Regions from separate parts of the Parasphingorhabdus halotolerans genome, predicted to be linked through region 1. Evidence: predicted binding sites of a transcription regulator. Region 1 holds the regulator's gene; each other region holds the start of a gene.
What was found. Region 1 encodes LexA, which represses DNA repair genes until DNA is damaged. Its sites were predicted from a motif close to GTTCCNCNCTTGTTCT; they were not measured.

Region 1 (10,163 bases):
CGTCTCTTGAGCAAACAGAAAGCCTTGCTGCGCTGGTGCCGGAGGACAGGATCATGGTTTCGGAAAGCGGCATATTCACCCATGCGGATTGCCAGCGCCTGGCCGAGGCCGGGGCACGTTCATTTCTGGTCGGCGAGTCCCTGATGCGCCAACCCGATGTCGAAGCGGCGACCCGGCTGCTGTTAAGCGGACAATCGATGGAAAATGCACCATGAGCAAACTCACGCATATTGACGGCGACGGCGCGGCCCATATGGTCGATGTTTCCGGCAAGGCGGACACCGTGCGCGAAGCGCGGGCCGAAGGCAAAATCACCATGGCGATGGAGACGATGGAGGCTATAAAGGCTAATATGCTGAACAAGGGCGATGTGCTCGCAACCGCGCGGATTGCTGGAATCATGGCGGCCAAGAAAACCAGCGACTTGATGCCGCTTTGCCACCCTCTAGCATTGAGCAAAGTGTCCGTTGATTTCACGTTTGTGGATGATGGCATACGGGTGGAGACACTTGCACGGCTTACGGGAAAGACCGGTGTAGAAATGGAAGCATTAACAGCAACTTCTATCGCTCTTTTAACAATTTATGATATGTCCAAAGCGGTGCAAAAGGACATGATCATCAGCGATATCCGGCTGCTGTCGAAAACCGGTGGAAAATCAGGCGAGTGGTGGGCAAAATGAGCGCGCTTCTGCCATTGGAAGAGGCGCAGCAGCGTCTTGTTTCCTTGGCGACGCGACTACCAATTGAGACCGTTCCCATAGCACAAGCCCTTGGCCGCTATCTCGCAGCGGATATTGCTGCGCATCGCAATCAACCCGCAGCCGATATGTCTGCCATGGATGGCTACGCTATCCGGTTTGAAGACCGCGCTGGTCCCTGGACGTGCGTTGGTGAATGCAAAGCTGGCAGTGAACCTTGTCCACCACTGAAATCCGGCCAGACCGCGCGTATTTTTACTGGTGCACTGCTACCAGGTGGCGCGGATACTGTTGTGATGCAGGAAAATGTTGAAACCGATGGCAATGTTATCAGCCTCATAGCCGAACCTTCGCCGGAACAAGGCCGTCATGTCCGCCGCATAGGCAGTGATTTTTGCAGAGGGGACATTGCGCTCAGCAAAGGCACATGGCTTTCGCCAGCAGCGCTCGGCCATGCAGTAATTGCCGGATATGGCGAACTTCCTGCGCACCAAAAACCCAACGTTGCGGTCGTATCCACTGGAGACGAACTTGTAGAACCGGGTGCGCGCGCCCGTTCCCACCAGATACCCGCAAGCAATGACGTCATGGTGTCAGCCATGCTGGCAGGTCTTACCGGGGAAACCCGCGCTCTGAGCCGCATAGCAGACAATATGGACGCGCTGTGCGCCGCGCTGGACAGCGCGCGGGACTGCGACATTATCGTCACCATAGGCGGCGCATCAGTTGGCGATCACGATCTGGTCGCGCCGGCATTTGAACGATTGGGTGGCACCATAGATTTCCATAAAATAGCGATGAAGCCCGGCAAACCCGTTATGTCGGGAAAGCTCGGCAATAGCGTGGTTCTCGCCCTCCCCGGAAACCCCGGGTCAGCTTTTGTCAGCGCTACATTGCTTTTGTTGCCACTAGTCCGATACATGGCAGGCGCAGCCGAATATTTGCCCAAATATCGAAGCGCACAAACGACAACCACCCTGCCACCCACCCAAAACCGCGCGCAATTCCTGAGAGCGCAAGTTGATTCCGTTGGCATCACCGCTTTTGATAGCCAGGACAGCGCAAAACTATCGGTACTGGCGGCGGCCAATGCCCTGCTATATCGACCAGCAAATTCGGATGAAGAACTTGCGGGAGGCACAGTCCATTATATTTCGATCTGATTGGCTGGTGCGTGGCGCGATAGAACAAGGGATAATCAGTATAGGCTTGACATGCCCCTGTTTGTTTCATAATTGTTCTTTATTCGTTCTGAAATGGGAACCGGAATATGCTCACTACCAAGCAACATGAACTTTTGTGCTTCATAGACGTTCGCCTCAAGGAAACGGGAGTTTCGCCATCTTTTGAGGAGATGAAAGATGAACTGGGACTCAAGTCCAAATCCGGTATTCATCGGCTGATTAGTGCATTGGAAGAACGGGAGTTTATTCGCCGGCTGCCAAACCGGGCTCGTGCGCTGGAAGTTTTGAAATTGCCTGAAGGCGGTATGGCTGCGGCGAGCACGAGCAATGTTGTCGAAATAACGTCGATACAAAAAACTGTTCCAACGCAGGCACCTCAGGCTTTGCCAAAAGTTAGACGCGCTGTTGCAAATGATGATGTTATTGAAATTCCGCTACATGGCCGCATCGCAGCTGGCGTTCCTATCGAAGCGATTGAGGGCGAGACGGCGCTGAGCGTTCCGGCTGCCCTGCTTGGCCCCGGCGAGCATTATGCGCTGGAAGTTTCGGGCGACTCGATGATTGAAGCGGGTATATTGGATGGTGACTTTGCGCTTATACAGCGCACCGAAATCGCACGCGATGGCGAGATTGTCGTTGCGTTGATCCATGATGAAGAAGCAACGCTGAAATATTTGCGGAGAGAGAATGGCAATGTCCGGCTGGATCCGGCCAATCCTGCCTATGAACCGCAGATATATGGTCCGGGAGAAGTCCGCGTTCAGGGTAAAATGGCGGGACTGCTGCGGCGCTATAACTAGATTTTGTCTGCGCTTGATCAAGGCGCCTGATCGTCAAGCTGCGCGAGGTTCGTTGCATAATTCGTCTTGGATGGTCGAAATCAGCTGCCCGCTCATCCTGATGCAGCCGAAGGATGGCTTGACCAATCTGCGCTTCAACCTGCTCACTACTAAATAGGCCTGATCGAAGGCCAAGTTTTGCATAGTTTTGAACTACTTTATTCGTGGGGTTCCTCCCGCGTGATGCCTTCATAGGGTTTCCTGGCCTTCGACGCGCGCTCCGCCATCGACTGCTCAGTCTCAAAGCGCGTCCACGGGTGACGTCCGGTTCGCTGCAATACTGTGTGGATTTCGGAATTTTCCAGATTGATTGTCATACCGCCAACTTTGCGGAGCATATCGCGGTCAACTTTCAGCCATCGCGGTTCGCAACTGTTCGGCAATCGGCGCTCGCTCACCACGATATCGGCGCGGCGGCATGCGGCTGCCAAAGCCATAGCGGGAATGTAATACGAACTGCGGGTCGCCAGCAATATCCAGTCCCGACCCTCTTTGTTTAAAGTAACCGTGCAACTGTCGTTGTTACAATCCGCGTTTGGCCAATCTTCCAGCGCCATTGCTTCGCCATCGACGCCAGCATTTTCGAGCACCATGTTGCGGATAAAATCACCGCTGCGGGTTCGCAGCATCGCGAGATCTCCACCATCGCTGCGAATACCGACATGGCGACCATCGCCCGTAATATAGATATCAGGCGCGCGGGTTCCGACGATAAACAACGCGCCAATCGCAATGGGAATTGTCCCTAAGTAGCGCCATTTCTCTCGCCATAAACACATCCATATCCCGCCAAAAATTACCAGTGCGAAGGCTCCGGTGGACATTGTTGGCAGCATGGTGACAGCGCCCGGTCTTGTAGAAACAAAATGGGCTAGTGCTAGCAGAAAACCAAGCATTTTTTCACACATCCACCAGACAGGCGCGCCGAGGCCTACGCTATCTAGCAGCAGCGCGAGTGCCTCCAGCGGCATAATCAGAAAGGTCGTGAGCGGAATAGCAATGATATTTGCGAGTGCCCCATAAATTCCCGCTTTGTGGAAATGATAAAGTGCTATCGGCATCAATGCGATTTCAACCACCAGGCCGGTCAAAAACAGCGCCAGCACAGCGCGGCCTGCCCTCCGGAGCAAGCTCTCCTCGCGTCGCGCAATTAGCTTTTTCATAGCGGGAAGTTCGTGCAGCGCGATAATTGCCGTGACGGCCGCAAAACTGAGTTGAAAACTCGGCCCAACCAAAGATTCTGGCCAGAGTATCAAAACAAAAAGCGCGCCGGCTGCAACCATGCGCAAGGTGATCGCGCTGCGGCCCATCATCAGCGCGATCAGGACCAGCATGGCAGCAACGCAGGCGCGGATGGTTGGTACCTGCGCTCCGGTCATTAATGTATAGCTTAGCGCCGCGACGGCCGCAAAACCGGCGGCAATGATCGGCAAACGAAAACGCAGCGCAAGGAAGGGAGAGAGCGCCAATATCCTCAATACCGCAAGGTAAACCGCGCCCACTATTGCGGTAACGTGAAGCCCGCTGATCGAGAGCAGATGGGCAAGCCCGCTACGGCGCATGGCTTCCGCATCAGCTTCGCTGATAGCGCCACGATCGCCCGTGGCCAGCGTCGCCCCTATGGCCCCCGCTCCCCCATCCATCCGTGACCGAACATGGGCCGCAAGCTGGCTCCTGACTTGCTCCGTCGGAAGAATCTGCCGTGCTGACTTGACCAGTTCAATATCGCCCAGCACCTGTCCGGTTGCCCCTAATCCGGAAAACCAGGCGCGCTCTGAAAAATCATAGGCGCCGGGCAAAGACGCCATGGCAGGCGGCATCAAGCGCGCGCGCAGTTTAATGACTGCGCCTGATTGCAAATGGCTGATTTCCTTGAGCTGTTCTCCACTGCCCAATGGAAGATTAACCCGGACACGGGGAGGCAGGTTTTGTTTCTCCTGCGTTGCCAGCGTCAGTCTCAAAATATCTCGCGCGGCGACGATTTCGGATTGCTCAATCTCTGCATAAAAACTGGTAACAACAGGCCGCTCCAGCGCCGGTGCGGCGACCATCAAGGATCGGAACCAGATTAACCCGCATCCCAGCGCCGCTAGAAGAGCGAACCAAAATATCGCCTGCGCAGACCTGCTTCCATTTCCCGACGCCGCCGCAATCGTCGCCATTCCGATACAAAGAGCGAGAAAAGCCACCGCCGAATAAGGATTCGCGGTCAAATACCAGATGGCTATACCGCAGGCCACTGCGACGGGAGCCCATAGGGCAAGCTGATCGCGCTCCTGCTCAAGCCGTTTTTCCAACCACTGCCAGTTCGGACGATTATTCCGGGCCGGGAACAATTGTCGCAAACCAAATCGCGTGCTAAGGGCTTGATCATTCGGCGTGACTTGAAACCCGCTAGCGGTGCCAATGCTTTCCGAATTCAAGCCATTTTGCATAAATTTTCTTATCACAGGGAAGCACCAAGCGTGAATCTTAATCAATCCAACCCGGTCGTCACCCGATTTGCGCCCTCTCCTACCGGTTTTCTGCATATTGGCGGCGCGCGAACCGCGATGTTTAACTGGCTTTTTGCCCGGCATCATGGCGGCAAAGCACTGTTGCGTATTGAAGATACGGATGCAGCAAGATCGACTCAGGAAGCAATTGACGCAATTTTGGAAGGTCTGGAATGGCTTGGACTGGATTGGGATGATGAACCTGTATTCCAATCCGAACGCGCGGCCCGCCATGCCGAGGTCGCTTATGAACTGCTGGCATCGGGCAATGCCTATAAATGTTTCGCAACATCGGAAGAACTTGCAGAAATGCGGGAGAAACAAAAGGCCGAGAAAAAACCAATGCGTTATGATGGTCGCTGGCGGGACCGCGATCCCTCAGAGGCATCGGCCGATGCACCTTATGTTATCCGTCTGAAAACAGAGCAGTCTGGCAAAGTAACCATATCCGACGCCGTTCAGGGCGAGGTCTCCGTGCAAAACAGCGAGATTGACGATTTCATATTGCTGCGTTCAGACGGCACCCCCACTTATATGCTCGCGGTGGTCGTCGATGATCATGACATGGGCGTGACCCATCTTATCCGCGGAGATGATCACCTCAATAACGCCTTCCGGCAACTTGCGATGATCCGTGCGATGGGCTGGAAGGAACCTGTTTACGGCCATATCCCGCTGATTCACGGCAATGACGGCGCAAAACTGTCAAAACGGCATGGAGCACTGGGCGTGGAAGCCTATCGCGACATGGGCATCATGCCAGACGCGATGTTCAATTATCTCCTGCGTTTGGGCTGGGGCCACGGCGATGACGAGATTATCTCGCGCGCGCAAGCTATCGAGTGGTTTGGCCTGGACGGCGTGGGCAAATCCCCATCGCGATTTGATGCAAAAAAGCTGCAAAACCTAAATGGGCAGTATATTCGTGACGCCGATGATAGCGCCCTGGTTGCATTAACGACGCTTGGGATCGAGGAACTTCTTGATCGGAAATTGGATCATTCCGATACTGAATTACTGGCAAAGGCCATGCCGGTTTTGAAAAACAGGGCTAAAAATCTGATCGAATTATCTGAGAATAGTCTTTTTCTCTTTAAAAAGCGTCCACTTGGCCTCGACGAACAGGCAAAGTCTCTGCTAGATAATGATGCACGGACATTGCTAAAATCGATTCACGATGCTTTGATGGATCTGGAAGACTGGACGCTCGAAGCAACGGAAGAAAAAACCAAAGCGATTGCGGAGTCTGCCGAATTGGGGTTAGGAAAGCTCGCACAACCTATGCGCGCGGTACTAACGGGAAGCACCAGTTCACCCGGTATTTTTGACGTGTTAGTACTTTTGGGCAAGGAAGAGTCACTCGCCCGCATCGCAGATCATATAAAATAACCTGAAATATTCAGGGTAAGAAAGGACAATATTGTGGGCAACAATAGCGCAAAACTTGAGATCAATGGCCAACATTACGAGTTCCCGATTATGAAGGGAACCGAGGGTCCTGATGTTATGGATATCCGGAAGCTTTATGCGCAAACGGATGCATTTACTTATGACCCTGGCTTCACATCAACCGCGAGTTGCGAGTCCGAATTAACATTCATTGATGGCGGCAAGGGCATTTTGCTTCATCGCGGCTATCCCATCGAGCAACTGGCAGAGCATAGTACGTTCATGGAAGTGGCTCATCTCTTGTTGCGTGGAGAACTTCCCAATTCCGACCAATATAGCGAATTCACCAACACGATCACGCGCCACACCATGCTGCATGACCAGCTTAGCGGATTTTATAAGGGTTTTCGCCGAGATGCGCACCCTATGGCAATTATGTGCGGTGTTGTCGGTGCGCTGTCTGCCTTCTACCATGACAGCAGCGACATAAGCGATCCCAAACAGCGAATGATTGCCAGCCACAGGCTTATTGCAAAAATGCCGACAATTGCGGCTATGGCCTATAAATATGCAGTTGGTCAGCCCTTCCTCTACCCCGACAACAACCTGTCCTACACTGGCAATTTCCTGCGCATGACATTCGGTGTACCTGCGGAAGAATATGTGGTTGATCCCGTGATTGAACGGGCGATGGACCGGATATTCATTCTCCACGCAGATCATGAGCAAAATGCGTCTACTTCGACAGTCCGCCTTGCCGGCTCATCGGGCGCAAATCCCTTTGCTTGCATTGCAGCGGGCATCGCCTGCCTCTGGGGTCCTGCTCATGGCGGAGCCAATGAAGCGGCACTCAATATGCTCCACGAAATCGGCCATCCCGATCGCATTCCCGAATATATCGCGCGCGCAAAGGACAAGGATGATCCTTTCCGTCTGATGGGCTTTGGCCATCGCGTCTATAAAAATCACGATCCTCGCGCCACGGTGATGCAAGAGACCGTCCGCGAAGTATTTGCAGCATTAAAAGTGAATGATCCGGTTTTTGACGTTGCGCTTCAACTTGAGGAAATGGCTCTGAATGATGACTATTTCAAAGAGAAAAAGCTCTTCCCGAATGTCGATTTTTATTCCGGCATTATCCTGTCAGCGATCGGGTTCCCAACGTCCATGTTCACGGCCTTGTTTGCCCTAGCTCGCACCGTCGGGTGGGTAGCGCAATGGAATGAGATGATTTCAGATCCAGGCCAACGTATCGGTCGACCACGTCAGCTCTATACCGGCCCAACGCATCGTGATTATGTGCCAATCGACAAGCGGTAATTTGTAATAAACCAAAAGCCGAAAAGGGAGCCAATGGGCTCCCTTTTTTGTGCCTCCGCTGACGGCAAAAACTACTTATGACTTGCGGGCAGGTAACGCCAAAGTGAAAGTAGCGCCCTTGCCTGCAACGCTTTTCACGGAGAGTTCGCCTTCCATAGCCGTTGCCAGACGGCGGGAGATAAACAGTCCCAAGCCGCTACCCCCGTCCCCGGAACGGCCAAGCCGTTCAAATTTTTCGAAGACTTTAGGCTGATCTTCCTCGGCAATACCAACACCCTGATCCCGTATTGAAATTGAAGCGCGTTCGCCGTCACTATTCACTGCAATCTTTATCACCGAACCATCGGGAGAATAACGGATTGCATTGCCTAGCAAGTTGACCAAAATCTGTAGAACCCTGCGAAACTCTCCCAATGCAGGAACCTGATTCTCCTTGTCCGGCAAATCCACGCGAATTTGATGATCAGCCGATTTGACTGCCAGTAATCCGGCAGCCCGATGTGCAAGATCAACCAAATCAATCTCGTCAGCGACCGCTTTGAAATTCGGTCGCTCGATTGCTTCGAGATCCGAGAGATCATTGACCAGGTCCAGCAAATGACGACCAGCCGATGCAATGTCCTTGGCATAATTCGCATAGTCACCGCGCAAGGGCCCTTCCAGTTGGCTGCCGATTGTCTCTGCATTGGCGATTATCTTTCCAAGTGGTTGCCGCAAAGCCGGACCGAGTTGCGCCCCAAATAGGGAGTCGCTGATCAGATTGCCGCGATCAGTGCTGGAGTTCGATTGATTATCGACGGTATTATCTATCTCCAAAGAGAATCGATAACCCGAATAAAGCCCTGCGGTGTCGATCAGTGGATGCCCGGTTAATCCAAAAAGTCGCTTTTCGCCGATGTTCATACGAACGCGCTGGTTTCTGATCGGCTGACGTTCTGCAATAGCTTCTACCAATGCGCCATGTTTTGATGGTGGCAGAATGTCAAAAACATCGAGCAACGATTGACCGATAGTCAACACTCCAGCCTCGAGATCGCTTGGCAATGAAACAGAAACAATACGCAGGGAGGTGTCTGTTCTCATCGTACCGAGACCTGCCAATTTATCAAAATCCCGTTGCCGACCGGATGATTGTTCATGCGCTAATGGCGCTTGGCTCTCGTTCCAATCGACTATGGAAATATCCATGCTCGTATCATCTGGCCCGCGATGCAGCCTTGTTTCAACCCACATATCAATGGTGCTATCATCGTCCGCTGCTCGAACGGATCGTGAAAGATTCATGCCCAGCTGTTTACTCAGCCGGCAGATATTGGCGAGTTGCGGAACGGCAAGTGGCCCGCCCTCATAACCGCCGCAATTAAAGTGCAGGCGCAACAACAAGGGATCGGCAGAAATTAATCTGCCGTCAGTGTCGAGCCTGCCGCGCACCGGCTCCGCAAGATTACCTGATGGCCTCACCCCAAATAGGCGCCGTCTGTATTGACGGAAAACAGAGTTTCCGCCTCAAGATAAGATAAATTCATCCGCCACTTTGCCATCAGGCCCTTGGCGGTTTCGATATCAATTTCGTTGTAAGATGCTGCAGTGAGTATTGCGCCAGAAGCTTCTAGCGTGGCAAAAATGGAAAGCGCATGTTCCGGCGGCAACTCCGATGCACGCATGACAATCACCAGGCGCGCCATATTTGGCTCGGCGGTGAATATGGTGATCTGATCGACTGATAGCCCCGATTGCCGAGCCAATTTTGCGAGGAAAAGATGCAGCCCGTCGTTAAGAGGGTGCGGCTGCAGACAAAATGTCCGATTGGGATTGCTCAATAACAATGCCAATCTACCCGCCCGGCTTTCAACAGAAGCGCTCTCGTCATGCAAACCGAGCATATTTTCAGCAGCCATTATCAAACCGTTGCCCGTGTAGTTCGCCAGTTTCTCCAGTGCGGCAACGACGGGCCAAGCCAAAGCATGAAGTGTCTCTGCCGAAAGGTCGCTGAGACTGACAAGACTGGCGGCTTTGCGGCCATGCGCAACCAAGAGCGCCATTGCAGCTTCAGCAATGGCGTTATCTTCATCATCAAGATGCTGCGTAAGGGTATTCTCCAAATCTTCCTGCGAGGTTTTTTGCAGCAAACGAGATTGCAGCTCTTCCTTTTGCGCATTCACAAAAACGCTATTCAGCAAGGTCTGCTTTTTCAGTACGCCGGTTGTTTCAAGCAACTCATAGCTGCGAGAATTTT
Region 2 (10,163 bases), 970 kb from region 1:
ACGATTTTCCTGAACCAGATAGGCCGGTAATGCACGTAAATGTACCTAATGGGATAGAAGCTGTGATATTCTGCAGGTTATTCGCCTGCGCGCCGTGGACAGTGATTTTCTTGCCATTGCCCTTGCGGCGCTTGGCCGGAATTTCAATTTCACGCGTGCCATTGAGATAGGCGGCGGTCAGTGATTTCTTGGACTTGAGGATCTGCTTGAGCGAGCCTTCCGCCACCACCTCGCCGCCGTGCACACCGGCGCCCGGCCCCATATCCACCACCCAATCCGCAGTGCGGATCGCATCTTCATCATGCTCGACGACAATCACGGTATTGCCGAGATCACGCAGCCGTTTGAGCGTCGTCAGCAGCCGGTCGTTATCCCGCTGGTGCAGGCCAATGCTGGGTTCATCGAGCACATAAAGCACGCCGGACAATCCCGATCCGATTTGCGAGGCGAGCCTGATCCGCTGGCTCTCGCCGCCCGACAATGTCCCGCTGGTCCGGTCGAGATTGAGATAGTCCAGCCCGACATTATTGAGGAACCCCAGCCGCTCGATAATCTCCTTGAGGATCGGCTCGGCAATCTGGCTCTGCGTCTTGTCCAGTTTCGCGCCCAACGCTTGAAAAAATGCCAGCGCATCGCCAACGCTGCGGCGGGTGGAGATGGAAATGTCTTCGCCCGCAATCTTCACCGCCAGCGCTTCCGGTTTCAACCGCGCGCCGTGACAGGTCTCGCACGGGGCCGCCGCCTGAAATTTGGCCAGCTCTTCCTGCATCCAGGCGCTTTCGGTCTGCAGCATGCGGCGATTGAGATTGCCGACGACGCCTTCAAACGGCTTCTTCACTTCATAGGATTTGCGCCCGTCCTGAAAGCGCAAAGTGACCGGCAGGCCCTGCGTGCCGTTCAGAACGATATCGCGATGATGTTCGCTCAATTCATTCCACGGCGTATCCAGCGAAAACTCGAAATGTTTCGCGATGCTGCCGAGCACCTGCATATAATAAGGCGAAGGCGGATTGGATTTTGCCCACGGCACCACAGCGCCCTTCTTGATGCTCAGCGCCGGGTTGGGGACAATGAGTTGCGTGTCGAAATGCAGCTTTTCGCCCAGACCGTCACACGAGGGACAAGCGCCCTGCGGCGCGTTAAACGAGAACAGGCGCGGCGCGATTTCCTCGATAGTGAAGCCGCTAACCGGACAGGCGAACCGTTCGCTGAACACGATGCGGTTGTCCGGCAGGCCGGTGCCTTTCATTTTCCCGCCCAACTGCGGTATATCAGGTCCTTCGACAAGCTCGGGACGAGCGGATTTTTTTAACGCGATACCATCTTTAATGTCCGTTCGTGCTGAGCCTGTCGAAGTACGATTGTCGCCAGGCTCTGGTTTGAACAAGGCGCTTGCTTCATTAACTCCGCCCTTATCCGCCAAAGCCTCGGCAACCGTCCCCTCAGCCAGATCCACAAACGCCAGCCCATCAGCCAGCCTGAGCGCGGTTTCAAAGCTATCCGCTAGCCGCGTTTCCAGCCCTTCGCGCACTACCAGGCGGTCAACCACGACTTCAATGTCATGCTTGACCTTCTTGTCGAGCTTGGGCGTCTCTTCAATATCGTAAAATTCGCCATCGACTCGGACCCGGGTGAAACCGGCTTTCTGCCATTCGAGCAGTTCCTTGCGATACTCGCCCTTGCGCCCGCGCACGACCGGGGCGAGCAGATAGAAGCGCGTTTTTTCCGGCAGCAACATCACCCGGTCGACCATCTGCGATACGGTCTGCGCGGTAATCGGCAGCCCGGTTGCGGGCGAATAAGGCACCCCGGCCCGCGCCCACAGCAGCCGCATATAATCGTAAATCTCGGTCACCGTCGCGACCGTTGAACGCGGATTGCGGCTGGTGGTTTTCTGCTCGATGGAGATGGCGGGGGACAGACCCTCGATATGCTCGACATCGGGCTTCTGCATCATCTCCAGAAACTGCCGTGCGTAGGCGGAGAGCGATTCCACATAACGCCGCTGCCCCTCGGCGTAGATAGTGTCGAACGCGAGCGATGATTTCCCGCTGCCGGACAGGCCGGTAATCACGATCAACTTGTCGCGTGGCAGATCAATATCAACGCCTTTGAGATTATGCTCCCGGGCGCCCTTAACTTTAATGTGGGTCAAACTCATGCGCGTGCTTTGCCGAAGATGCCGGAGAGAGTCCAGCGGGTCATTGGGACAGGGTTCGGTGAATAGTATGTTCTGTTTTTGTTCGCGATGCAAGAAAGAGATTTCGCTGCCTAGTCGCGTCATGGATTGGCCAGACGTTGCAGCTATATCGAAACCCGTCCGCCGTTTGTCGAAAACCCTCGAGGCTTGCAAAAAATCTTGCTATGGTCCTATCCAGCCACTTTGCGCTCCAGAAACGGCAACCTTCGGGCGTGCGACGGCTGAACAAATGGGGGATGGTGTCATGACTTTGGGTACGCGTAAACGGGCTTCGCGGGATCAATTGCCTACCGCATGGGCATGCTCCAGATCCGGCGGGGCTCTTCTCCGCTTCCTGCCCCTATAGGGAGCGGCAGTCGCTGCCATGGTGACGCCATCCCCCTTTGCATCGCCGCTATTGGCACAGGCAGCAGCCCCGGCACCCTCTCCGGAACAGGTCGCAGCGGATCAGTTGATGGCGGATGAAAACTGGGAAGGTGCGGTCACGGCCTTTCGAAAACTCCTCAAATCCGATCCCGATAATGCCGCCAACCGGGCCAGCCTGGGGCAGGCGCAGCATCGCGGCGGCAATGCCAAGGCCGCCCGCCAATCCTATCTGAAGGCGCTCGAAAACGGATTTCAGCCGGCCTCCCGCCTGCGCTATCGCCTCGCGCTGATTGCGTTGGAAACGGGCGATTCCGGCTAAGCGCTGACCCAGCTGGAAGAGATTGCCAAGGCCGGTTCGCAGATTGGCCGGGTCATCAAGGGAACAGCGCAATTTGCCCCGATTGCCGGCGATCCGCGCTATGCTGCGGTGCTCAAGGCGACCACGCCGTGCGCAATCGATGATTATCGCGCGTTTGATTTCTGGCTGGGTAGCTGGGATGTCACCGTGGCGGGCGCCAGTGCACCCACGGCTGTCAACCATATCACCACCGCCCAGGATGGCTGTGTGGTGCTCGAGGATTATACGAATAACGCGTTTTCCGGACGGAGCATCAATTTCAATGACCAGCAAACCGGCAAATGGCACCAGAGCTGGATGGGCAATGGCGGCGGCGCGGTCTATCTCGAAGGCGGGCTTAGCGAAAAAGGCGAAATGGTGCCCACCGATGCCGAACTGCCGGCGGTCAAGGCGACCAATACCATCAATTTGGTGACCTGGACACCGCTATCCGACGGCCGGGTTCGCCAGCACTGACAGAATTCATCGGACGGCGGCAAGACCTGGACCACCAGTTTCGACGGCTATTACAAAAGGCAGGAAGCCACGCAAGCGGACTGAGCCCCGCGTCACTCCGCCACCAAATCCCTGACAAAACCAATCAGCCCGGTCTGCCGCGCCCGGCGCAAGCGTTCGGTCGAGAGAATCTGTTTTACCTTGGCGAAGCAGGCGTCGAGATCATCGTTGATCAGCACATAGTCATAGCCATCCCAGTGGCTGATCTCGCTGGTAGCCCGCTGCATGCGGCTGTCGATGATTTCATTGCTATCGGTGGCGCGGCTTTCCAGCCGGTCTCTTAGCTCTGCCAGAGTTGGTGGCAGGATGAAAACCCGCACGACATCTTGCCCGGCGCGTTGATAGAGTTGCTGGGTGCCCTGCCAATCGATATCGAACAAAACATCCTGGCCGTGTTCCAGGCTCTTCTGGACCGGCGCGGCCGGGGTGGCGTAGCGGTGGCCAAATACGGTTGCATATTCGAGAAATGCATGGTCAGCGACCATTTCCTCAAATTCATCACCAGTGACGAAATAATAATCCTTGCCGTGTTCCTCGCCAGGACGCTGGGCGCGGGTGGTGACAGACACGGACATCGCGATTTCATCATCGGCCCCCAGCAACATACGGGCCAGCGTCGATTTGCCAGCGCCGGATGGAGAGGAAAGAACAAATAAAAGCCCGCGGCGGCTCAGTTTGTCGTTGCTATGTGAAGAAATATCGTCGGCCATAGCGGCTATTGGCCGAGAACGGCGCAGTGCGTCAAGATGCTTGTCACTACCACCTTGTCTTTATGGCCTAAACCAACTGATGACACTGGCGCGGTTTGTCATTATCAGGAACGCAGCATAGCAATCCTGCTGTGAAAGGGAATAATCCGGTCCGATGGTCACGACCCGCGTCAGCACGATATTTTTTTCAGTCGGCCTGACTATCATGATCGGCTGGCTGTTCTATGTCGGAAAGGATATCATCCTCCCGATTGTAACGGCAGTGATTCTGCTTCAGATATTATATGCTGCCAGCGCGGCTGTGGCCCGTTTACCGGGACTGGGCCGAACGCCGATCTGGCTGCGCGCGACATTGGCGCTGATTGGCTTTTTGATGGTGCTTTTTGCCATGACCCGCATGCTCGTCGCCAGCCTGCAAAATCTGGTACCCTCTTTACCGCTCTATCAGCGCAATCTGGAAAACCTGTTCGCAAGCTGGTTTCCGGTTTCAGCCACGGCAACCGAACCAAAAATACGGGCCGCTGAACTTATGGCTTCGCCTTCAGAAATCTTCGACCGCGGCAGTGAAGCCGTTGGCAAAGCGGTCAGCGAATTTGCCAATAGTTTCTTCACCGAGATTGATATTGCCTCGATCGCGCAAACGGCTTTGTCATCGATCACTTCTTTCGGCGGCTTTGTGTTTATCACGATCCTTTATGCTTCGTTTATGCTCAGTGAAATTACCGGCTTCCCCGAAAAAGTTCGCCGGGCGTTTGGCAATGATATGGCATCGACTGACACGCTGAATATGTTCACGCGAATCAACCATGATATCGGCAGTTATCTGGCAACCAAAACATTGATCAATATCATGCTCGGCGTGGTCTGCTGGATCATTTTGGTGATCATGGGTGTGGAATATGCGGTGCTGTGGGCGATCATCATCGGTCTGCTAAATTATATCCCCTATATCGGCTCAATTGTTGGCGTTGCCTTCCCGGCGCTTTTCGCCGTCGCCCAATTCGGAACGCTGACTACGCCTCTGATCGCAACCGGCCTGCTGACCGCAGCGCAAATGATCATTGGTAATGTTGTGGAACCGCGTATGCTTAGCAAGTCGGTTAATCTGAGCCCGATGGTGGTGCTGATATCCCTGGCGATATGGGCGTCTCTATGGGGTATTCCCGGCGCGATACTGGCTGTGCCTTTCACCACTATATTGATGATCGTGCTGGCCCGGCGCGAGACCACTCGCCCAATTGCCGCGCTGCTCTCTGCTGACGGGAATGTTTAGCCAGCAGGATCCGGTTTGAAGACTGGCGGCTTGAGCGCCGCGGCCGCTAATGTCGATAGCCCAATCAGCACTGACCCGATCAGAAATGCCAGATCATAATTGCCATAGGCTTCAAATAAATATCCGGCGCCTGCCGGTGCCATAGCGACAAAGGGGAGCAACAACGGAGCGTAGACCGAGTTGATCATCGGAAAGCTTTTTTCGCCAAAGTAATTGCTGATCATAGCCGGAGCGAGTGCAAATTTTCCGCCATAGCAGCAGCCGGTGATAAAGCCGGAAATCGCCAGCATCGGAAAGCTTGTCGATGCCCCAAATGTTACAAAGCCGATAAGCATCATGCCCATGATCGCGGCAATCAACCAGCGCAACTCGATCCGGTCACCGAGCATACCCGCCGGAATCCGCCCTGCTCCGCTACCGAAGATGAAAATGCCGACCAGCGTTGCGGTATCGAGCGAAGAAATACCGATGTCGGAGAGATGCAGTGCGCCGTGGGTCAGCAGAAATGTCCCAACAGCCAGATAGGTTACTGCGATCAGCATCATCAGAAAAATCGATCGTGTTTTGAAGACCTGACGAAGCGTCCAGTCCTGAGCGCTGCGATAAGTGCGCGGCTTGGCATTTCTGCTGTCCAACCCTTGCTGACTACGGGGATCGATTCCGTCAGGATGTTGGGCGATGTCTTCCGGTTTGTTGATCAGAAACTGTGCAATGACCAGCGCGCCGACCAGCGCGATCATGCTGGTCATCCATCCGGACTGCCAGCTGCCAAAATGAGCCATAACGCGGGCTATGAGTGGTTGTGCAACAAATCCGCCGACAGCGCTGCCGGTCACTATTATGCCAAGCACCGTGGCGCGCCGGATGTTGAACCAGTTGATGATCAGTGTATGTCCGCAAATTGGCCCGGTCAGACCAAATGATACACCCATCACCAGACCCCAGACCATCGTCCAATGCCAGACTTCGCTGACCAGAAAAGTCACCATGAGCAAGCCGACAAGCATAACCGAAAGGCCGAGCGTGAATGTAAACCGCACCCCTCTTTTACCAATCAACCAAGCCGTCACAGGGTAGCTGAGCCCAAGCATCACGAAACCGAGACTATGCGCAATCGATGCGTCTCCCCGGTTCCAGTTCATAGTTGAGACCATTTCCGGGAAAATTACCGAATAGGCGAAAAACACGAATCCGGATGCAGCGAACTGGATGAAGAAAATCAGCGCGGCATTGTTCCAGCCATAGAATTTTCGTGGGGATACTGGCGCGGATGTTACAGCTTCCAAAATACTCTCCTGCGTCGCCGTTTTGGCGATCTGCTAGAAGCTTACAGCAATGTCAGTGGCAATCAATATTGCAATTGTTAGTCGGCAGCAATTTGTCTGCGATCACGGCGCTTTCGCTTTTTTCTTTGCCGGCGTGGGTTCCACATCAATCACCTGATCTGATGCGGGAAGCTCTTCCTCGTCCCTGGAGCGGTCATAGAGCGCCTTGGCAATCATCGCGCCGCCGACTAGCATCGCACCGGGAAGGGACCGCGTTGCAATGCGAGTTGCGATCACGCCCAGACCAAAACCCATTATTCCGTTGCCTTTGCCGCGCTTGCGCGCTGCGTTGCCGACAACGGCGGTGGCGAGGTTTCTTAGCAAAGTCATTCAGCTTTCCTCTTTTTCAGCAATCGGAACAGGTTCCTTGAACGTATGGGTAACATAAGGGAATGGAATTTCAATGCCGGCATCATCCAGAGCGCGCTTGACGGATCGAATAACCGTATCCCGGCTTTCGTGCATGGCGCGCGGTTTCGAGCCAGACCACCAGCGGATATTAAAATCGACCGAGCTGGAATTAAATTCGCAGGCGAACACATCAATGCCTTCTGCAACATCTACCCCGTCTGCCGATTTAACCGCATTTAAAATCACTTCGCGCGCCTCCTCCAGATCGGTGTCATAGGAAACGCCGCACACCACGTCATGTCTGCGCTTTTCAACATCGGTCAGAATTTTGACCGGGTTTTTGAACAGGATCGAATTTGGAACGATAGTCAGCTCTTTATTGGGTTTGCGAATATGGGTTTCGCGCAACGCAATATGTTCGACTACGCCTTCGGTTCCTTCGCATTCAATATAATCACCAATCCGCATTTTCTCGCGCAGCATGATCAATATGCCCGCCATGAAATTTTCGAAAATATCCTGAAAGGCAAAGCCGATCGCAACCGCGCCAAAGCCCAGACCGGCAATAAGACTGGCAGGTGTGAGACCTGGCATAAGGATAGTCAGCGCAATCATCAGGCCGATGACCCAGATAGCAATGCGCACCAGAGTTTCGATCAATTCGCGCAATGATGGGCGCATGCTGGCCGATTTGGTTATCTGGTCGGTAATTTTGATGGCGAATTTGGAAATAATCCACGTGAGGATCAGGACGATCAAGGCAATCAGCATGCCGGGGACCATCGATACCAGCGCTTCCCACATATCGGCCAGTTGTCCTGTCAGGATTTCTACCGACCCCCTTGTCTTGTCCGCTAGTTTTTCTGTTACTTCAGCTCCTGCACCGCTATTTGACATTGTTGCTCCCGTTTTACCCGAATATATCTACCGCCTAACTCATCAGCGACTTTTTGGTTGCGAAGCGGGCGAGAATTTGCCCGGTCGACTTGTCCGGCTTATTCGACCTGCTGATCCAAATCTCTCTTGTCAACCAGCGGTACCCCGTCCTTGAACGTAACGGTGACATAAGGAAACGGAATCTCGATATTGGCATCGTTCAGGGATTGCTTGATTCTCCGCACGACTGAATCGCGACTGTCGAGCATATCGGGTACGCCGCTGCCGGACCACCAGCGAACGGTAAAATCGATTGAACTATTGTTAAATTCTGTGGCCAGAACATCGACGGGGCGGCTTTTGTCCACGCCGTCCGCGCCTTTGACTGCTTCTTTTATAACCACCCGGGCCTTCTCCAGGTCGGTGTCATACGCAACACCGGTCACGATCTCATGCCGTCGTGTCGTCTCGTCGGTCAGGATTTCAAGCGTATTTTTAAACATATGAGTGTTTGGGACAATTAGCAGTTCGCGTGACAATTTACGGATATGGGTGTCACGGAGGCGGATCATTTCGACTGTGCCCTCAATATCGCCCGCCTTGATATAATCGCCGATCCGCATTTTCTTGCGGGCCATGATGAAGATACCGGCGAGGAAATTTTCGAAGAAATCCTGAAAAGCGAAGCCGATGGCAACCGTACCCAGGCCCAAACCGGTTACCAGTCCCGTTGGGGTTAGCCCCGGTAACAGGATGGTCAGCGCCACCAATAATCCAAAAATCCAGATTCCGATCCGTATCAGAGTATCGATCAGCGCGCGGAGTGATGGTCTCAATTCCTGTTTTTTGGTGATCCAGTCCGCTATCCGTGTCGCAGAGCTGGCGATGAGCCATGTGACCAGAAGGACCATCAACGCGATGATCATCCCAGGAACCATTTCGACCAGACTTTCCCAGATTTTCCACAACTGACGGGTCAGCACGCTGGCGGTGTCGAACGACTTGTCTATGGTTTTATCGAGCTGGCTGTTCATGTCGTCACTCGCTATTACTGGACTCTTTGGTCATGTTCTCGGGCCGGTCATCGCTTCGGGTCGCACATATTTGTTATACGTCGCTTCATCAACAAGCCCCAGTTCGAGTGCGGCGGCCTTTAGCGTTATGCCCTTGTCATGTGCATGTTTGGCGATTTTCGAAGATTTGTCATAACCGATGATCGGGGCGAGGGCGGTTATCAGCATAAGCGAGTTATCAACCAGATGCCCGATACGCTGCTCATTCGGTTCCAGCCCGTCAACGCACCGTGTCGCGAAACTGGACATACCGATGGATGCAATTTCGATCGACCGCAACACATTGGCACCGATTAATGGTTTGAAGACGTTGAGCTCCAGATGGCCCTGCAAACCGCCAACGGTCACCGCCTGGTGGTTGCCGATCATCTGGGCCGCGACCATCGTCAGCATCTCGCACTGCGTGGGATTGACCTTGCCGGGCATGATCGAGCTACCCGGTTCATTCGCGGGCAGCGACAGTTCGCCAAGACCAGAGCGCGGACCGGAGCCGAGCAGGCGGATATCATTGGCAATTTTGGTGAGCGATACAGCCAGCGTGCTGAGCGCGCCGGAGAGTTCAACCATTGTGTCATGGGCAGCCAGTTCGGCAAATTTATTGGGTGCGGAAGTGAACTTAAGCCCGGTTATTTTCGAGATTTCCCGGGCAATATGCTCGCCAAAATTTTCCGGTGCATTGAGACCGGTACCGACGGCGGTGCCGCCTTGGGCCAGCTGATGCAGGCGCGGTAACACCGCTTCAATACGATCCCGATTGGCTACAAGTTGTGCTGTATAGCCGGAGAATTCCTGCCCGAGTGTCAGCGGCGTGGCATCCTGCAAATGCGTTCGTCCGATTTTCACAATAGATTTCCAGGCTTGGGCCTTTTCAGCCAGCGCATCATGGAGCTGCTCGAGTGCAGGAAATAGTTCGACCTCCAGCGCCAGGGCCGACGCGACATGCATTGCGGTCGGAAAACTGTCGTTGGAGGATTGTCCACGATTGACGTGGTCGTTGGGATGCACCGGATATTTGCCGCCGCGCGTTCCGTAAATGGACTCGTTGGCGATCCCGGCAATCACCTCGTTCACGTTCATATTGGTCTGGGTGCCGGAGCCTGTTTGCCAGATGGTGAGCGGAAACTGGTTGTCATATT
Region 3 (10,163 bases), 1.2 Mb from region 1:
AGGGCATACTTAAATCATCTACTACGGACGGCATTTGTAAGCGCGGTGCTTACAAACAGCTATATCTGCTAAACCGCCTCCAGCAACCCCTCTTTCCTGATCTTCTCATGCCAAACCAATGGCGCAAGATGGTGGACGCTTTGCCCTTCGGCATCGACCGCTACCGTCACTGGCATATCCTGCACCTCAAATTCGTAGATCGCCTCCATGCCGAGGTCTTCAAAGCCGACAACTTTCGATCCCTTGATTGCACGGCTGACGAGATAGGCGCTGCCGCCGACGGCCATCAGATAGGCGCTCTTGTGCTTCTTGATCGAAGCGACGGTGTCGAGCCCGCGTTCCGCTTTGCCGACCATCGCGAGCAAGCCTTGCTCCAGCATCATATCGGTAAATTTGTCCATCCGGGTTGCGGTGGTTGGACCGGCGGGACCAACCACTTCCTCGCCAACCGGATCAACCGGGCCGACATAGTATATCACGCGCCCCTTGAAATCGACGGGTAGTTCTTCGCCAGCGTCGAGCATATCCTTGATCTTCTTGTGCGCAGCATCGCGCCCGGTGAGCATCTTGCCGTTGAGCAGCAGCCGGTCGCCATGTTTCCATGTCGCGACTTCTGCGGCATCGAGTTTGTCGAGGTGGACGCGCTTGGCCTCCGACGAAGGCGTCCAGTTGACATCTGGCCATTCGTCGAGCTTGGGTGCCTCCAGATAGGCTGGGCCGCTGCCATCCAGCGTAAAATGCGCGTGGCGGGTGGCGGCGCAATTGGGGATCATCGCGACCGGTTTACCCGCTGCGTGGCAGGGCCAGTCGTTGATTTTCACATCCAATATGGTCGATAAACCGCCGAGCCCCTGCGCGCCAATGCCCAATGCATTCACCTTGTCGAATATCTCGATCCGCATCTCTTCCATATCGTTGCGCGGGCCGCGTTGCTTGAGTTGCCCCATATCAATCGGGTCCATCAGTGATTGCTTGGCAAGCAGCACCGCGCGTTCCGCTGTGCCGCCAATACCGATGCCGAGCATTCCTGGCGGGCACCAGCCAGCACCCATCAGTGGCACCATTTCCAGCACCCAGTCGACGATATTGTCAGATGGGTTCATCATCTTGAATTTGGATTTATTTTCGGACCCGCCGCCTTTGGCCGCGACGTCTACGCTGACCTTGTCTCCGGGAACCATCTCGACGTGCAGCACACTGGGCGTATTATCCTTGGTATTGCGCCGCGTGAAGGCAGGGTCCGCCAATATGGAAGCGCGCAATTTATTCTCGGGATGCAGATAGGCGCGGCGCACGCCTTCATCGACAATCTCCTGCATCGATTGCGATGTGTCATCCAGTCGGCAATCCATGCCCCATTTGACGAACACATTCACAATGCCGGTGTCCTGACAAATCGGCCGGTGTCCCTCGGCGCACATTTTGCTATTGGTCAAAATCTGCGCAATCGCATCCTTTGCCGCCGGTGACTTCTCTGCCTCATAGGCTTTGCCCAGCGCGCGGATATAATCCATCGGATGATAGTAAGAGATAAACTGCAGCGCATCGGCAACGCTTTCAATCAGATCGGCGGTTTTGATGGTGACATTATCTGTTGCTGGCATATCTGCTCCGGGAGTCTAAAGGTCATGCGATCCGGACATTCTTTTGGCTCATATGTTGTTGTCGGGCAAGGCCTTGTGTCGAAGTGTTGAAATCAGACCTTCAGGAACATTTTGAGCGAAGGCCATTGATCCGCCACCGCTTTGCGTCCGGCATCTATCGCTGCCCTGATTTTGACAGGATTAAACTCGAGCGTGTCGGCTGCCTCGAAATCCGGTTCCGGGGCGATGATCCGCACTGGCGCGAAACTGTAGCGCGATAGCTGGGCGTCGATTGGCATCAGCGCATCGGCGATCTGGCTGGCGGGCAGACCGAAGTCGGTCAGTTTCCGAAATTGGGCTTCGCGCGCAGCAATCAGATCGTTGATCAGCATCGCATTGCCAACGTCATTGGCGGCGACTTCGCTGGTCTGGATACCGACCGACCGCAAACCGATATCGACCAGATTATCATAGGTCTTTCCTGGTTCGGGCGCAGGCGTTGGCGGTGAAGCCAATATCACCAGCAGTGCGCGAGGTTGCAATTTCATCGCGGAGCTTAACGGCGTGATGTTGCGAACCCCGCCGTCCACCCATTGTTCAATCACGCCATTGGCATCTCGCGATTGTAACGGCTGGAAAAATGGCGGCTGCGCGCTCGAAGCATAAACCCAGTCACCAATGCGCGGGTTTTTCTCGTCGACATCAATATATCGCCCGGTGGCGAGACTGACCACGCCTACGCGCAATTTGCGTTTGGCTTTGCGCAATTTGGCGGGGTCTGCGTAGTCGAGGATCTTCTGCTTGATCGCTTTGGCGTCATAGAGTGAATCCGCGCCGAATATTGCCCCGGCAACGCCAAAGGGGCGTTTTCTGTAGACATCTGTGTTGCGTTTTATCGTCAGCCATTGATCGAGCAAGCCGGGCATATCGTCCATCGCGCCGCCCAGTGCCTGGATCGCACCAGTGGAAACGCCAGCAAATATGTCGATTTTGACGCCGCGATTGGTGATAAGTTCATCGAGTACGCCAACCTGAAAGGCACCCTTGGCACCTCCACCAGATAATACAGCCGCCAGTTCATTGGACATAGGGTCTCTCCTTCACGCTGATGCCAGCGGTAATCGACCCGGAAATCCTGTAGCATAAATTATCAGCACGCGCACCTCATCTGGTGCGAAACCTATGTATTCAGTAGCTTTGTGAGGAACCGCCATCAACCTGAATGGCCGTGCCCGTCATAAAGCTGGCCGCTTCGGAGCCCAAGAAAACAGCGAGATTTGCGATTTCCTCGGGTTCGCCGATGCGCTGAAGGGGGATTTGGGACGCAAGACCGGTGGCGATTTCGGGGATTGTCTTGCCTGATGCTTCCGACTGTTGTTTCAGGATTTCGGTCACCCGATCAGTGTTGGTGAAGCCGGGGCAAACAGTATTCACCAATATGTTATCGGCCGCGACCTGATTGGCCAGAGTTTTGGCCCATCCCTGAACAGCCATGCGTATGCTGTTGGACAGGGTCAGGCCGGGAACCGGTTGTTTCACACCCGAGGATGATATGTTGACGATCCGTCCCCATTTCTGTTCCCGCATATGCGGCAGAACCAATCGCGTTGCGCGCACGACGGACATGAGCGTGAGCTGGACCGCTTTGTCCCAATCATCATCGTTAAGCTGTTCAAATAAGCCGGGGGGAGGGCCGCCTGCATTATTCACCAATATGTCGATGCCACCGAGTTGCGCGTTTACGGCCGACATAATGCGATCGATATCGGCTGCCTGCGAAACATCTCCGGCAACCGCGAAGCAACCGGGTAGCTCTGCTAAAGCTGCATCCAGATTGTCCTGCGACCGCCCGCAGATAGCGACCTGTGCGCCGGCTTCATGAAAACCTTTGGCGGTCGCGAAGCCGATGCCCTTGCTGCCGGCCATGACCAGCACTGTTTTATTCTCTAGATTTAGTTTCATATTCCGATGGTGATCGAAATGGGGCCCGATGTACATATGAAGTTTATCATTCGGTCCTATCTAATCTAATCACCATATCTGGTGTCACAAATTCTTCATGCACCCCTGTGTATGGCCTGTGTACGAATTGTGGATAAAAACATTGTAAAATTTCACACAGACTCTTGCGCTTTTCATTTGCCTTAGCAAGTCCACGCGTCGCTGCGCTGCAACATGAAATGCCTGTCGATGAAGCGATTCATTTATGCGACGAAATGAGTCATTAAAATGTCATTTACCCTCTTGCATAAATTTCTAGATCAGCCACTATAGGTTGTGGTTAGGCCTAGGGGCACACCAACAGCTTGTGTTTAACGATTGTGACGCCGACTCGGCGGTTGCCTCCCTTTGTGCCGAATCGCAAGCGATTTTTCGGATTTGAGGGCGGAAAAATAATCGCCCATCCGGACTGATAAAATGCTAGTGTCAAAGCTTCGGCCCGAGTCGAACAAGACAGGAACAAACAGTCCGGCATCAGCTCTGCGAAATCGACGGGATTTTGTGGTTTATTTTGGTGCCGGCCATCAGAGCTAGTGTCAGTGATGGTCGCAGTTTGGATTTGTTGCGTTTTTTAGGGGGCTTTAATGGAATTTAGAGATAGCCGGGACGATTCCCGGGATATGGATGATTTGGATATGGGCGCGGAAGTATTGGATACGCCAAAGAGTAAAATTGAAGATGCGGTTCCGGCGAAAGAGCCCGAAGTTAGCAAAAAAGCAGCATCCGAAGCGGCGGCTGAAAAAGCCAATGATGAAAAAGAGCTGAAAGCGGAGCGCGATAGCCATAGCGTGGAGCAGCGCCGGTTCAAGATCACGACCGACGACGCGCGGGATGATCTGCTGACCGAATTTGGCAAGGAAACATTGAAGGATCGCTACCTGCTTCCTGATGAAAGTTTTCAGGACCTGTTCGCGCGCGTGGCTGATGCCTATGCCGATGATCAGGAGCATGCGCAGCGTCTTTATGACTATATTTCCAAGCTCTGGTTCATGCCCGCAACGCCTGTGCTGTCCAACGGCGGCACCGGTCGCGGTTTGCCGATTTCCTGCTATCTCAATAGCGTTGATGATAGCCTTGGCGGCATTGTGAACACTTGGAACGAGAATGTCTGGCTCGCGTCCAAGGGCGGCGGCATCGGCACCTACTGGGGCAGCGTGCGCGGTATTGGCGAACCTGTGGGTCTTAACGGCAAGACCAGCGGCATCATCCCGTTCGTCCGCGTGATGGACAGCCTGACACTGGCGATTTCGCAAGGCAGCTTGCGGCGCGGCTCGGCGGCTTGCTATCTTGATGTTGACCATCCCGAAATTGAAGAATTCCTTGAAATCAGAAAGCCTTCTGGCGATTTTAACCGGAAAGCGCTCAATCTCCACCACGGCGTTCTGCTGACCGACGAGTTTATGGAAGCCGTGCGCGATGGCGCCGAGTTTAATCTCAAATCACCCAAGGATGGCAGCGTTCGCAGCACCGTGGATGCGCGTTCGCTCTTCCAGAAACTGGTCGAAACGCGGCTGGCAACCGGCGAGCCTTACATCATCTTCAACGACACGGTGAACCGGATGATGCCCAAGCATCACCGCGATCTGGGCTTGAAAGTATCTACCTCCAATCTTTGTTCCGAGATCACACTGCCCACGGGTCGCGATCACTTGGGCGAGGACAGGACTGCAGTGTGTTGCCTGTCCTCGCTTAACCTTGAAAAATGGGATGAGTGGAGCGGCGACAAGGAATTTATCGAGGATGTGATGCGTTTCCTCGATAACGTATTGCAGGATTATATTGACCGTGCACCGCCCGAAATGGCGCGCGCCAAATATTCTGCCGGCCGCGAGCGCAGCGTTGGTCTGGGCGTCATGGGCTATCACAGCTTCCTGCAAGCACGCGGGCTTGGTTTTGAAAGCGCGATGGCAAAATCGTGGAATATGAAGATTTTCAAGCATATTTCGGCGAAGGCGTCCGAAGCGAGTATGATGCTGGCGCACGAGCGCGGGCCTTGTCCTGATGCGGCTGACCAAGGCGTGATGGAGCGGTTTAGCTGCAAGATGGCGATTGCGCCCACCGCGTCCATCTCGATCATCTGCGGCGGCGCATCAGCCTGTATCGAGCCGATCCCGGCGAATATCTACACCCACAAAACGCTGTCCGGCAGCTTCGTGGTCAAAAACCCGCATCTGGAAAAATTGCTGCAGGAGAAATCCAAGGACAGCAACAATGTGTGGAACAGCATCCTTGAAAAAGGCGGCAGCGTCCAGCATCTGGATTTCCTCAGCACGGATGAGAAAGACACCTACAAGACCAGCTTCGAGATTGACCAGCGCTGGCTGCTCGAACTCGCCGCAGACCGCACGCCGTTTATTGATCAGGCGCAGTCGCTGAACCTGTTCATCCCGGCCGACGTCGACAAATGGGACTTGCTGATGCTCCACTTCCGCGCATGGGAACTGGGCATCAAGTCGCTCTATTATCTGCGCAGCAAATCCATCCAGCGCGCCGGCTTTGTCGGTGACACGGCGGCGACCGAAGTTACTGGCGGCATGTCAGGCGGGGTGGAGGCGGATAACACGCTGGACCCGAAAAAGGTCGAGCTGATGACGACGGCTGGCACCACGGATTATGACGAATGTCTGGCGTGTCAGTGATCGGATTTTGCCAATAGAGTAAGTTTGCCCACTGCCCCCTCCCTTTGCTCCTTTTGGGGAGGGGGTCGTTTTCTTTGAGAGTTAAAAGGAGTATATTATCCCTCTCCCTCAAGGGAGAGGGTTGCAAAGGCTTGATGAGCGGAACGCGAATTTGGCCGGCGCTGGGTGAGGGTGCTCTGCACCAGAGATGTCGAACCCCTCACCGACTTCGACTAGGCAGACAAGCTGCCAAGTCTGCGTTGCCTCTCCCCGCTGGGGAGAGGGTGAAAGTATATAGAGCGGAGAAAGAGTAAAAATGTCACTTCTGGAAGCACGCAAAACCTACAAGCCCTTTGAATATCCCTGGGCCTATGATTTCTGGAAGCGCCAGCAGCAGATTCACTGGATGCCGGAAGAAGTGCCCTTGGGCGAGGATTGCCGCGATTGGGCGCAGAAGCTGACCGATCACGAGCGCAACCTGCTCACGCAAATCTTCCGCTTCTTCACCCAGGCCGATGTCGAGGTGCAGGATTGCTATCACGACAAATATGGCCGCGTGTTCAAGCCAACCGAAATCAAGATGATGCTGACGTCATTCTCCAATATGGAAACCGTCCACATCGCCGCTTACTCGCATCTGCTCGACACCATCGGCATGCCCGAAAGCGAATATTCGATGTTCCTCGAATATGAAGCGATGAAGGACAAGCATGATTACATGGGCACATTCGGCGTCGATAATGACGAGGATATTGCCAAAACGCTGGCGATGTTCGGCGGCTTTACCGAAGGGCTTCAGCTTTTCGCCAGCTTCGCCATGCTGATGAACTTCCCGCGGTTTAACAAGATGAAGGGCATGGGGCAGATCGTCTCCTGGTCGATCCGCGATGAAAGCCTGCACTGCGAAGGCATTATCAAGATGTTCCACACCTTCTGCCAGGAACGTGATTGCCTGACCAAATCGGTCAAGGAAGATATTATCGATTGCTGCCAGAAGACTGTGCGGCTGGAAGATGCGTTTATCGATCTGGCGTTTAGCGACGGCCCGGTCACCGGCATGACCGCCAAGGAAATCAAGCGCTACATCCGCTATATTGCCGACTGGCGCCTGAACCAGCTGGGCTTCCAGCCGATCTACATGATCGAAGACCACCCGCTCCCCTGGCTCGCCCCGCTGATCAACGGCGTCGAACACGCCAACTTCTTCGAAACCCGCGCGACGGAATATTCCAAAGGCGCCACCAAGGGTGACTGGAACGAAGTCTGGAGCAGCTTCGACAAACGCAAAAGCAAAGTCGCGAACGAAGATGATACGCCGGTGGATGATGGCGAGGATATGTTTGAACAGGCGGGAGTTGCTGCGGAGTGATGCAAAAAATCAAAATGTTTCTCCCAAACGGTGGAAATCGTCTCTTGGAAATGCCAGGAATACCAGCCGTAGGAGACACAATTCATTTTTCTGATTCTAAAGGTTTAGGATCAGTAGGAGAGGCACGGTTGAAGGTTTCAAAGGTTTCTTGGTTAGGAGAAGATTCGGTTGTGGCAGTATGGAATATCCATATAGATACTGAGTTTGACAAAGACGATTGATAATCATATTGTTCTTGTTATGTTCAACGGGTAACGCGAGAACAACTAATGCAATCCATTGAATTTTGTGCAGGGGCCGGCGGACAGGCTTTGGGTCTGGAGCAGGCGGGATTTAAACATTCTGCGCTGATTGAGATTGAACCTGATTTTGCCGAAACCTTGCGACTCAATCGCCCGCAATGGGATGTGCATACGGCGGACATGAACGGTTTTGACGGCCGTCCGTTTGAAGGCATGGATTTATTTGCTGCTGGCTTGCCTTGTCCGCCGTTTTCGATGGCCGGCAAACAATTGGGCGAACGTGACGAACGCAATCTGTTCCCTGCGGCCATTCGCCTGATCGATGAAATCCGCCCCAAGGCAGTGATGATCGAAAATGTGCGCGGTTTCCTCTCTGCCGTGTTCGAGGATTATCGCGGGCAGCTCAAGAAGCAACTCCAGAAACTCGGTTACACGGTTGATTGGCGCTTGCTCAATGCTTCCGATTACGGTGTCCCGCAACTTCGTCCGAGGGTTGTGATCGTGGCCATTCGCAAAGACCTGACCGATGCGTTTGATTGGCCCACGGCGCTACCGCACAATCCGCCATCGGTTGGCGAGACGCTCTATGACCTGATGGCCGAAGGCGGCTGGCGCGGTGCGCGCAAATGGGCCAATCGCGCGAATGATATCGGCCCCACCATCGTCGGTGGTTCCAAAAAGCATGGCGGCCCCGACCTAGGCCCCACCCGCGCCCGCAAGGCATGGGCGAGCTTGGGTGTCGAAGGCAAGAGCCTGTCCAACGAAGCGCCTGAACGCGATTTTGTGGGCATGCCGCGTTTGACCGTCCGTATGGTCGCCCGCATTCAGGGCTTCCCCGATGAATGGCAATTTTATGGTAAGAAGACATCAAGCTACCGCCAAGTCGGCAACGCTTTCCCGCCTCCGGTGGCGAGGGCTGTGGCCAATAACCTGAAAATCGCGCTCTCCGTGCAAAAGCATTTCCCGGTTCGGGCGGTTGCCTGACCTGTTTCCTGATAGCGGCTATAGGCCGTTAGACAGTGATCACCAGGACTTTGCCGATCTGCAATCGCTTGAAATGGACCTGATGGTTGCCGTGGGTGGGAAACAGGCATTCGAAGAAAAGCTCCGCAGCTTTTTCCGATCCGCCATTGATGAGGTCATTGATACCGCTCGAACAGGGCGATTTTTCTTCAAGGAACTGGAGAAGACCGAGAAGACATATTTGGGGACAAAATTTGAGATATTGTTACGCGATTGGTTGAAAGTGCCAAGAGGCATTTATCTCGACCTGTTGATTGGTGAACGTGAAGTCGATGTGAAATTCACAAGTGCCGGAAAATCCGGCTGGATGATCCCGCCAGAAGCAATTGATCAGTTCTGCATACTGATGCGCGTCGATGAAACAAAAGCAAAATGCAGCTTTGGCCTCATCAAAGCGCGCCCGGAATATCTTAGAGCAGGGGCTAACCGCGATAAGAAAACATCAATCTCCGCTGCTGGCCGAGACAATATCTGGCAGATCGTCTGGGATTATGGTTACACGCCAAATTTCTGGACCATCGTGAGTGACAGCGACCGGCATGAAATTATGTCGCTAAAGGGTGGGACAAAAAGGCTCGCCATGTTGTTTGAACGATATCAGAACGTTCCTGTGTCCAGAGTGCAAATTGCGGCCGTCGCTGCACAGGATGATTTTATGAAACGAATAAGATCAAATCAGGGTGCACGGGATATTTTGAAACCCAAAGGCATCGCAATATTATATTCCGAAATTGACGGTGAACTGATGCGACGGCTTGGTTTGCGATTTGGATATAGGGAGTTTCTTTCCTATGCGCCTAAAAGTGAAACTGAAAGAGTGTTGCTTCGCACGGCAGGACATATCACTTAGTTTTGTGCTGTGACTGCATACCCGCCCGCATTTTTTCCTTATGCGCCCGATCAAAATCCTTGAGGTGGCCGTTGAATTACGGTGACAGGTGCAACAATCCCCAAACTATTACACCCTATCTTCCCTACCCATCATTCACCGTCATTGCGAGGAGCGGAGCGACGCGGCAATCCAGAGCGGTTGTGAACGACGCTCTGGATTGCCGCGCTGCGCTCGCAATGACGGGTTTTGTCGCGCCAGTGCCTTCCTTCTTCGTCATCCTGAACTTGTTTAGCTGCGCTGGTCTTCGGCTCAGGATCTCCGTCGGCAGGATGCGTTCTAGCCTCGGGGGATGCCGAAACAAGTTCGGCAAGACGGGTATAGGGTCGCGGTTTCACGTTTATTGTTCCGCATGGCGCGTAGTGGGGCGAATGCGCGTCACCGCAACCCTTCACGCACCCCAGTGCAAACAACCGCGCCTGTTTTGGGCACCCATTT

Region 2: a site for LexA is predicted at 2,231-2,246, ahead of uvrA (excinuclease ABC subunit UvrA). Genes of this name have one in related genera too.
Region 3: a site for LexA is predicted at 4,030-4,045, ahead of HF685_RS07090 (ribonucleoside-diphosphate reductase subunit alpha). Genes of this name have one in related genera too.

Annotation. Positions count from the first base shown of each region.
Region 1 covers NZ_CP051217.1:233,342-243,504, reverse strand. The annotation lists gene trpC (indole-3-glycerol phosphate synthase TrpC) at 1-215, shown strand, start outside; gene moaC (cyclic pyranopterin monophosphate synthase MoaC) at 212-682, shown strand; gene HF685_RS01255 (molybdopterin molybdotransferase MoeA) at 679-1,863, shown strand; gene lexA (transcriptional repressor LexA) at 1,971-2,684, shown strand; gene HF685_RS01245 (ComEC/Rec2 family competence protein) at 2,882-5,158, opposite strand; gene gltX (glutamate--tRNA ligase) at 5,189-6,607, shown strand; gene HF685_RS01235 (citrate synthase) at 6,698-7,927, shown strand; gene HF685_RS01230 (sensor histidine kinase) at 8,003-9,388, opposite strand; gene HF685_RS01225 (hypothetical protein) at 9,385-10,163, opposite strand, start outside.
Region 2 covers NZ_CP051217.1:1,198,457-1,208,619, reverse strand. The annotation lists gene uvrA (excinuclease ABC subunit UvrA) at 1-2,161, opposite strand, end outside; gene HF685_RS05760 (tetratricopeptide repeat protein) at 2,565-2,885, shown strand; gene HF685_RS05755 (hypothetical protein) at 2,994-3,380, shown strand; gene gmk (guanylate kinase) at 3,473-4,129, opposite strand; gene HF685_RS05745 (AI-2E family transporter) at 4,284-5,402, shown strand; gene HF685_RS05740 (MFS transporter) at 5,399-6,688, opposite strand; gene HF685_RS05735 (hypothetical protein) at 6,791-7,057, opposite strand; gene HF685_RS05730 (mechanosensitive ion channel family protein) at 7,058-7,975, opposite strand; gene HF685_RS05725 (mechanosensitive ion channel family protein) at 8,074-8,988, opposite strand; gene fumC (class II fumarate hydratase) at 9,019-10,163, opposite strand, start outside.
Region 3 covers NZ_CP051217.1:1,466,133-1,476,295, reverse strand. The annotation lists gene HF685_RS07105 (fumarate hydratase) at 69-1,604, opposite strand; gene HF685_RS07100 (patatin-like phospholipase family protein) at 1,697-2,671, opposite strand; gene HF685_RS07095 (SDR family oxidoreductase) at 2,772-3,545, opposite strand; gene HF685_RS07090 (ribonucleoside-diphosphate reductase subunit alpha) at 4,220-6,223, shown strand; gene HF685_RS07085 (ribonucleotide-diphosphate reductase subunit beta) at 6,519-7,571, shown strand; gene HF685_RS07080 (hypothetical protein) at 7,571-7,792, shown strand; gene HF685_RS07075 (DNA cytosine methyltransferase) at 7,841-8,797, shown strand; gene HF685_RS07070 (NaeI family type II restriction endonuclease) at 8,790-9,686, shown strand; gene HF685_RS16565 (hypothetical protein) at 9,811-9,945, opposite strand.